DNA from 2 places in the Paenibacillus sp. FSL H3-0469 genome. Region 1 is predicted to be linked to the other one. Evidence: riboswitches for the same ligand, from Rfam matches in the RefSeq annotation. Region 1 holds a riboswitch; the other holds the start of a gene.
What was found. Region 1 has a riboswitch for cyclic di-GMP ahead of NSS83_RS17805 (flagellar assembly protein A). Riboswitches for the same ligand answer to the same signal wherever they lie in the genome.
Positions count from the first base shown of each region.

Region 2: linked by a shared signal. The riboswitch ahead of NSS83_RS22275 (choice-of-anchor A family protein) and the one ahead of NSS83_RS17805 (flagellar assembly protein A) in region 1 are both predicted to bind cyclic di-GMP.

Region 1 covers NZ_CP150302.1:4,067,692-4,072,685, reverse strand. Annotated here, with positions in the region: gene NSS83_RS17810 (aldo/keto reductase) at 12-986, opposite strand; gene NSS83_RS17805 (flagellar assembly protein A) at 1,015-2,634, opposite strand; cyclic di-GMP riboswitch class I at 2,740-2,832, opposite strand; gene NSS83_RS17800 (isochorismatase family cysteine hydrolase) at 3,338-4,021, shown strand; gene NSS83_RS17795 (ABC transporter substrate-binding protein) at 4,047-4,994, shown strand, end outside.
Region 2 covers NZ_CP150302.1:5,049,952-5,054,945, forward strand. Annotated here, with positions in the region: gene NSS83_RS22260 (YukJ family protein) at 1-435, opposite strand, end outside; gene NSS83_RS22265 (ASCH domain-containing protein) at 535-957, shown strand; gene NSS83_RS22270 (hypothetical protein) at 1,320-1,697, opposite strand; cyclic di-GMP riboswitch class I at 2,446-2,539, shown strand; gene NSS83_RS22275 (choice-of-anchor A family protein) at 2,622-4,994, shown strand, end outside.

The DNA of each region.
Region 1 (4,994 bases):
ACCGTCAGCGCTTATGGCAGCCGGTAGACCGCAAACGGCTCGCCGGTGCGGAAGGCGGCGCTAGCCTGGTCAAGTTGCTCAAGTACCTCCGCATCCGGCGAAGCAGAGAGACTCTGCAAATTATGCTGGACCTGCTCTACTGTAGTCGCGCCGACAATCACCGTGGAGACGGCGGGCCGGTTCATCAGCCAGGACAGGGATAGAGCCGCAGGTGAGGTGCCCAGCCCTTCCGCAATGGCCTGAACCTGCTCCCCGAGCGAGATGCGTTCCGGGGTAAGAAAGCGGCGGAAGTTCGGATCGGTCTCTGCTCTGGAGCCGGCAGGGGCCTTGCCGCTGCCGGCATATTTGCCGGTAAGGATACCGCCCGCCAGAGGGAAGTAGGGGATGATGCCCAGCCCCTGATCCAGGCAGAGCGGAAGCAGCTCGGCCTCGGGCGTGCGGTCAGCCAGCGAATAGCTGCACTGGATAGAGATGTATTTCGCCCAGCTGCGGGCTTCGCTGATTCCAAGCGCCTTCATCAGCTCCCAGGCGGCATAATTGGAGGCTCCGATATACCGCACCTTGCCTGCGGAGATCAGATCATCCAGCGTGCGCAGCGTTTCCTCCAGCGGTGTGTAGGGGTCGAAGGTGTGGATCTGATACAGATCCACATAGTCAGTCTTCAGCCGGCGCAGGCTGCCCTCCAGCTCCTGCATCAGGTGATGGCGCGAAGAGCCGCTGCCGCCGGGTCCCTCATGCTTCGGCAATCCGGCTTTGGTCGCCAGCACTGCGTTATGGCGTCTGCCCTCAAGCGCAAGGCCGATGATCCGCTCCGATTCAGAGCCGGCATAGATATTGGCGGTATCGATGAAATTGATGCCCTGACCCATAGCGGTGTGCAGAATGCGGACCGAGGTCTCCTGATCTGCCCGTTTACCGAATGAATTGGTTCCAAGACCCAGGGCGGACACCTGAAGGCCGCTATTGCCTAGACGGTTATATCGCATGCTCTCACTTCTCCTTATCTAGTAGTACTTAACAAGAATCCCGCACAAGCAGCTTGCCGCCGGACTCCAGGCGGCTGCCTTGCGAACGGGCGAGATTAATTACTGCATGCTCCTCCTCGAGCAGTTCGATCTCCTCGCCCAGCTTGAGGAGCAGCCTGGAGAAGCTGCTTAGGACACTATCCGTAATGTATCCGGTGAATTGCCCCGGGTGGGTGAACACCTCAAGCATATGCCGGAGCGGGTCTGTGCCGGAGCCGAACTCTCCGTTCATACGGCTCAGGGTAGCCTCAAGATCGCGGATCAGGCTATCGAGGTGGTTGTATTTATCCTCCAGCAGCAGCATGACCACCAGACCGTAATTCACCGATTGCTGCCGGGACTCTACGTTCTTGGCCAGCTGGCGTGCCGCCTCACGCAGTCCGTCCACTTCTATACGCAGCAGTCCTGCGAGGCTGTGCAGACGATGCTGCTGTACCCCGGCATATCCGGCGTACAGGCCGCTGCCGGTAACCTGGCCGCTAACATAAATACTGCCGGTGGCTATAATCGTAGATTGGCGGATATCGCCATAGACGTACACATTCCCCAGGGCTTCGATCCGTACAGATCCTTCCAGATCTCCCGGTACAATAATGTCGCCTGCGAACATAACGTCGCCCGCAGGCTCTGTCATCTCTCTGGTCAGCAGACAGAGCGGAGGGAAGTCGCAGATCCGGATGCTGCCGCTTCCTCCGCAGATGCGGGGTCTGCCTGTGTGGTTGGCTACGATATTACCGCAGGGAAGGAGCTTGGCATGATTGCCGGCAGCAAAGTAGATATCCTGCGGCGGGGGAGGGGGCAGAACCCTTCCGTCTGTGTCGAGGCCGGGAATGCCTTCCTCCGGCGGCAGTTTGCGGGCGAAGACCTCACCTGCAAAGGTAAAGGGAGCTCCCGGGAAACGGAGATACTCCAAGGGTTCCGCAGGCTTCTGAGCGGGGGATTCCTGTCCCCCAAGCATTCTGTTCCCCTCCAGTGTATGCTCCGGCAGCAGGAATTCCAGCCGGGCTTCCTTGCCGGGCAGCGGAGCTCTTCCTTCTGCGATGCATACGGGAAGATATGTAGGATTCTCCAGCTCCGCGTACAGGGCGGGAATGTTCAGGCTGCGCAGAATGAAACGGTTGTCCAGTGAAGAAATAATCTGTTCTATGGTGAGCGTGGACAGCAGCACCGCCGGGTTGGGCTGGGCACGGACGACCGCCTCGAAGGCGGCGGGACAGTTAACCAGATTCCAGGCGTACTTCTCTGCACGGTATAAAGTGAAGTGGACCTTGAGCTTGTCAGGCGATACGGTAATTTCATACTGCGGCTTCTCGCAGATCTCCCAGGTAATATAATCTGACTTGGTCACCTCGGTTGGCTCTGTAACGGTCTTCCAGTTGATCTTCAGGACAACAGGGTGGATCGCAGAAATGCGGGCGGGAGCGCCTCCGGGGAGCGGGGGAGTAATGAATATCTGGTTGTCCTGCACGAGGATAATTCCATTCTTATCTCCAGTTGTCCCGTCAGAAGTCCGGCCCTCCACAGAGAATGAATCCAGGAGACCTTTACGTTCAAGCATCAGGGACTCTACGAATTCATATCGGCTTGGTTCGATATCCTGCTGCGGCATGGTTGTAACCTCACTTTTTCGTATGATCAATGGCAATTCGTACAGAAAAAGAACATCATCAAGCCCGGAAGTCTTCCTCCTGAACAGCTGGCTTAAGTGGTCTCTATTGGCAGCCTGGCAACCGTAAACGCGGATTCTGGCGTTCTTAGGCCCATAGCTTTGCGTCCTGCCCTTTCGGGAAGTTTGCCTTTAGAAATAGATCAATGATATACATCCTGTAGAGGCGATGAATTGTGATCGACTGCAATCGACAAAAAGAATCATAAATAGTTCTTATGCGTCATTAACTTCTGCAAACAAGCTTAATTCTAGTACTTAAAGAGCTATTTTTCAACTATATTATGCCTATTTATCAAAAAACTCGAAATATGCAGCTCTATTTCGACAAAAAAACTGGTTTCCCAGCGCTTACAGCTTATGGAAGAGGGAGATGAGAAGAAATGCGGGTATTCAGCTGTTGGAACACCCTGGGCTTGGTAAAACCCGGACTGTTCCTTTTTAATAAGCAGTATTGCGAATGATTATGTCATATATGTGTTAACTATGTAAATAAACACAAACTTTCAGTGTATTATTTCGTAATAAAACCGAAGACATCACAAATTCGTTGTAATATAATCTAACTCATACCAAAGAAACGCGAGTTAATGTTAACTAAACTAACATTAATAGAGATAGCGACATCAGGAGAGGAGCATAAACCATGCAGATTGCAGCAACACCTTACATCTGGCCTTATGACGGGGCAGTGGACCCGGCGAAGACAGCGCTGATGATTATCGACATGCAGACGGATTTTTGCGGCAAGGGCGGTTACGTCGAGAGAATGGGTTATGATCTCTCATTAACGGCGCGGGCGATTCAGCCCATTCAGCGGCTGCTGGCACGTATCCGGGACATCGAAGGGTTCACCGTGATTCATACCCGCGAGGGGCATAAGCCGGATCTGTCGGATCTGCCGGCGAACAAACGCTGGCGCAGCCGCCAGATCGGGGCCGAGATCGGCTCCGAAGGACCGGCGGGGCGAATCCTCGTGCGGGGGGAGCGCGGCTGGCAAATCATTGAGGAGCTGGCGCCTGCCCGCGGAGAGTACATTATAGACAAGCCGGGCAAAGGCAGCTTTTATGCAACCGACCTGGACCTAATCTTGAAGAATAAAGGAATTACCCATCTGATTCTGACTGGTATTACTACCGATGTCTGTGTACACACCACGATGCGGGAGGCCAATGACCGGGGGTACGAGTGTCTGATCCTTGCGGATTGCACGGGAGCGACGGATGAAGCGAATCACCTGGCGGCGTTGAATATGGTTCAAATGCAGGGCGGGGTGTTCGGCAGTGTAAGTGATTCGCAAGCGGTGCTTAAGGCACTGGAGCAATACTAAATCATTCATAAACGGGGGAATTACCATGTGGAACAAGTCCAGAACGAAAGCACTGATGCTGTTAACCTCGCTAATGCTGCTCCTGACCGCCTGCGGTAACAATACGGATGCCGGAAAGGCCGAAGGACAGGGAGCAGAAGGCTCAGGCGAGCTGAAAAAGGTGGTGCTCCGGCTGAAGTGGATTCATCAGGCGCAGTTTGCCGGATTTTATACCGCAGTGGAAAAAGGCTTCTATAAAGAAGCGGGGCTGGATGTTGAGATCCGCCCGGGGGGCTCGGATTTCCCGGCTGTGCAGATGGTAGCTTCCGGCAGTGAGGAGTTCGGAGTTACCGGTGCCGACCAGGTCGTCATTGCCAGAGAGAAAGGCGTCCCGGTCAAAGCATTGTCCGCGATCTACCGCAAAACCCCGTTCGTCATGTTCGCGCTCAAAGAGTCCGGGATCAAGACAATGGAGGATCTTGTCGGGCAAAAGGTAGGCATTAAGCTGGGCGGAAACGAAGAGCTGACCTTCCGTGCCATGGAGAAAAGTGCGGGCATCGAACCTTCGAAAATTGAAGAGATGCCGGTCAAATATGATCTGAGTCCGCTGTTAACCGGTCAGGTCAAGGCTTGGCCCGGATATGTCATTAATGAGGTGCTGGCTGTAGAGGAGCAAGGCAAGGAAGTGAATATTATTGATCCGAACGACTATGGCATCAATTTCTATGCCGATACCTTGTTCACCACGGAGTCTGTTATTAAGAAGGACCCGGAGATGGTCGCAAGCTTCGTGCAGGCATCTATGCAGGGCTGGGATTATGCGGTCAAGCATCCGGAGGAGGCAGCGGAATTCGGTCTGAAATATGGCGAGAAGCTGGATCTGAAGCATGAGGTCAATATGATGAAGGCCAGCATTCCGCTGCTTGATCCGGAGAAGCTTCCGCTGGGCTCAATGGACGAGGCGTCCTGGGAGACATTGCAGAAGAATTTGGTC
Region 2 (4,994 bases), 980 kb from region 1:
GATGTAAGAGGTTATTTTGTCATAGAGATTATTGTGAGGATCGCTGTCCTGCAGTTCATTCCCGCCTGTATTAGGCAGAGCCACCATCTTGTTAGGGATCACGAGGTTTCCCCGGATGTAGTCAAGGGCAAGGCTCCGGTTCTCCCTGGTGATCTTCGTGAAGCCGGACTCAAGCTTGAGCCAGTGGGCTGTTTCTTCCGATTTTAAATCTTCGCCCACATAATAAAGTACCTGATTGGCAGTGTCTTCCGGTAAATGCTCGGCTTTATTGCTTGATTGGATGTTGATGGCTAATCTATACTTTTTGTGGTCATCGTCTTCAACGTCAACCAGCACCTGGATATGATTGTTTTTGTAGCCTAGCTTATATATGGTATTCTCATTGGATAATTTGCATTTTAATACCCCATACCCTTGATCTAATCCGTTACCCATCGCTCATCAGTCCTCCTTCATAGCTATTATTCTTTCCCATAGGAGGCCATAGTAATTCTTAGTAAAAAGTTGATCAAGATAAGGAGGCAAGCTGCACCTATGAAATGCCTAACCATTCGCCAGCCGTGGGCCACCTTAATTGCGCTGGGAGAAAAACAAATCGAAACCCGGAGCTGGCGGACCGCTTACCGGGGGGAGTTAGCCATTCATGCCGGGATGCAGGTGAATAAGGCGATCTGCCGGACGGAGCCGTATCAGTCGTTGCTGGCCCGTCACGGCTACACTGCGGACAATCTGCCAACCGGCAGGATCATTGCGGTCAGCCGCCTTGCGGATTGCTGTGAGGTGACGCCGGAGCTTGCGCAGCAAGGCTGGCCGGGTGGCAATGAATATGTATTCGGCAATTATGCCGAAGGAAGGTATGCCTGGAAGCTGGAGGAAGTTGTTCCGCTGGTACATCCTATACCTGCTAAGGGACGTCTGGGTTTCTGGGAATATCCTGTGCTGGAAGAGGAATTGTGAATTTCTTGCCGGCATTTTGAAGAAAAATTGCTCTGGATTGGTTATCAGCTGGTATAATTGGGATATTCGGCGGGAAATCTTCCTATATATAAGGATAGTTGTGCTCTGAGGCGGTCTACCGCTGGAGAGGGGCAGAAATGCCGGGAAGGAGCGTATGCATAATAGATGGGAAGCCTTCTAATTGCATGGCTTTGTATGCTTTGTTTGTTTCTTGCGTTCCGGGATCAGGTGAGCCGGAGAATCCTGTATCCGGTAGCTGTGGTGGTTATATGCGGCACGTTAGGGTATTGGACGTTGTTAATGTAACCGCATCCGGGTGATCATTTCATGCAGAAGTCTGCCGCTTGCGGCAGGCTTCTTTGTTAGCTCTGCTTCGGGCCCTGCTCCGTCTTCTCCATACCCAGATATCTGCGCATATGCAGAGTGGCCTGGGCGGCAATCACATCATCCAGCAGCAGCATCCGCTCGTGATAACCCCTGCAGACGAATCTGGCTTCAACGCCCGCCTCCAGCCGCTGCTGTTCATAGACCTTCAGACCACGGGCGCGCATCCCGGCACGGGTCTCCCGCAGATCGGCAGAAGCGGCATGGACGGCCCTCTGGATCACCTCCAGATAAGGCGCAGGCGTGCGCAGCTCTGAGGATATAGCAGAAGCATCGCGCTCGAAGGCGGATAGAATAAGCGGCAGCAAAATATAGGATTTGACCAGCAGGTTATCCTGGCTCTCTGCTCTGTGCATCCCTCTCAACTCCTTGAAGAGAACGTATATTCGCATTGTAACTCACCTTTCAAAAATTAATCAATGGGTTTTATAAATTAACTTAAATAATGTGATATTTTTCACAAAAAAATAGAACGAATTATTATATATTAAAATTGAAATAATAAAGATTGAAAAATAAATCAGCTCAAAGGAGAATGGCAATGAGTCATGAAGGAAGTCTCCGCCGTGGTTTGGTATTCGGGATCATTCTAAGTGTTCCGCTATGGGTATCGATGATTGGCTGGATTCAGCTATTCGGGTCTGCCTAGGCGACATTTTATTCAAAATATATGAATTCTATTAGCAGGTGTCGTCCCTATGGGCGGCACTTTTTTTAGAGCTGACATGCCCGCAAATAGGTAAAATTGCATTGAATAGGAGCGGACAGTAAGCCGAGACGGGGTGAGACTAATAAAATAGGACAAATGCATCAAATTTTAATAATATAAATTCATATAATTATAGAGAAGAGAGATAAACGGCTGCAGCCAATTCTCTGATTTCTCGACTTTTTTCGTCGGCGGCTAAAAAGAGACTCGCCCATAAACCCTTATGGTACAAGGGTTAAATGAGGAGTCATCGCGAAAATAATTTCAAGAAATATACTGGGAATGGATTGACAATAGGGTGGGCGAGCGGATAAACTGAAATTAGTACAAAAGTAACAAATGTCATAGACTCAACAACGAATTTACATAAGCAAATCACAATTTCATACCGAAATCATGTACAAACGCAAACCGTATCGAAAGAACGGGACGCAAAGTCAGGAATCTACTGTCTCTATAAGTTGAGGCTAAGGTCGTCCGGCCGCCGTGAAGCTAACCCTTCGTGGCGGTCTTTTTTGTTGTTATAGTCGCGTGACAGATTCATAGAATAGTAACTAGGAGGTGTGGACTATTGAAAAAAAGAGTACGTAAAACAGCCGCCATCATAATGGCGGGCCTATTGACCTTATCCAGTGCCTTTACGTGGGGGACAGATGTTAGAGCAGCTTCAGGGGTACCGTATACTCCAACACCGGTTTTAGGAATCGCAGGGAATTTTAATGCTTTTATTCTCGGGGATTTTACGCAAGGCAATGATCAGATTGAAGGCCGCCTGGCAGCGGCAGGGAACATTACCCTCACCGGAGGTTACGGGGTAGCCAGAGCATACAGGGATGCTGCGCCGACGGATGTACTTGTGGCCGGCAAGAATTTTGTACATTCAGGCAGTGGAGAGATCTATGGAAATGTGGTATTTGGGGATAGCTTTACCGCCAATGAGCCTGGTGTCAACATCAAAGGCGGGAAGAAAAATGCCAGCCCGATTGATTTTGCCGCCGAGCAGCAGATGCTGATCTCCCGATCTACAGAGTATGGGGCCTTGGCCGATACGAAATCGGTAGCCAATAACTATGGGACACTAACCATAAATGCGCCGGATGCCTTCAATGTTGTTCATCTGGATGCCCCGACTCTGGCAAAAACAAATAATATCCAGTTTAACATTGCCCCGAACGCTACGTTGATTATTAATATTAGCGGGTCTACAGTCAATGTGCCTAGTTTTGCAATGAATAACGGCAGAGCCAGTCAAGTGTTGTTCAACTTTTACGAGGCTTCTGAGGTGAATATCGCTTATACCTCTTTCTATGGTAGTATTCTCGCCCCCCAAGCGGATGTTCATTATGCCGGAGCAGAGCTGTACGGGACCCTGATTGCAAAATTTTTTAGCGGCGGGGTTGAGATGCACCTTGGAATGTACGAGGGAGAGGGGCCGCCGCCGAGTCCGACGCCGACCGCAACGCCGACACCTAGTCCATCACCGACACCAACGGCTACACCAACGCCGACAGTGAAACCTACACCGACAGTAACGCCAACACCGACAGTAACGCCTACACCGACAGTGAAACCAACACCGACGGTAACACCGACTCCAACAGTAACACCGACACCGACCATAAAACCATCACCTACACCTGTGTGCACTCCAACTCCAAAGCCAACGCCAACAGTGAAGCCGACGCCAACGCCAACTGTGAAGCCGACGCCAACACCAACCGTAAAGCCGACGCCAACACCAACAGTGAAGCCGACGCCAACACCGACAGTGAAGCCGACACCAACACCAACAGTGAAGCCGACACCAACGCCAACTGTGAAACCAACACCAACGCCAACAGTGAAGCCGACGCCAACACCAACTGTGAAACCAACACCAACGCCAACCGTGAAGCCGACGCCAACAGTGAAGCCGACGCCAACGCCAACAGTGAAGCCGACGCCAACACCAACCGTGAAGCCGACGCCAACACCAACAGTGAAACCGACGCCAACACCAACCGTGAAGCCGACGCCAACACCAACGGTAAAGCCGACGCCAACACCGACAGCGGTGCCAACACCAACAGTGAAGCCAACACCAACGCCAACAGTGAAGCCGACACCAACGCCAACTGTGAAACCAACACCAACGCCAACAGTGAAGCCGACGCCAACACCAACCGTGAAGCCGACGCCAACACCAACAGCCGTACCGACACCAACGCCAACGGCAGTGCCAACACCAACGCCGACAGCGGTGCCAACACCAACGCCAACGGCAGAGCCAACACCAACGCCAACGGCAGTGCCAACACCGACGCCAACAGCGTTGCCAACACCGACGCCAACAACAGTGCCAACACCGACACCGACAGCAGTACCGACACCGACGCCAACGGCAGAGCCGACACCAACGCCGACAGCCGTACCGACACCAACGCCAACGGCAGTGCCAACACCAACGCCGACAGCGGTGCCGACGCCAACACCAACGGTAGAACCTACACCAACGCCAACGGCAGTGCCAACACCAACGCCGACAGCGGTGCCTACGCCAACACCAACGGTAGAACCTACACCAACGCCGACAGCCGTACCGACACCAACGCCAACGGTAGAGCCGACACCAACACCGACAGCGGTGCCGACACCAACGCCTACGCCGACAGTAGAGCCAACACCAACGCCGACGATAGAGCCAACACCGACACCAACGGTAGAACCGACGCCGACGCCAACGGCCGAGCCGACACCAACGCCGACGGTAGAGCCAACGCCAACACCGACGGTAGAACCAACGCCGACACCAACGCCAACGGCCGAGCCGACACCAACGCCGACGGTAGAGCCAACACCGACACCAACGGCCGAGCCGACACCAACGCCGACGGTAGAGCCAACGCCAACACCGACGGTAGAACCAACGCCGACACCAACGCCAACGGCAGAGCCGACACCAACG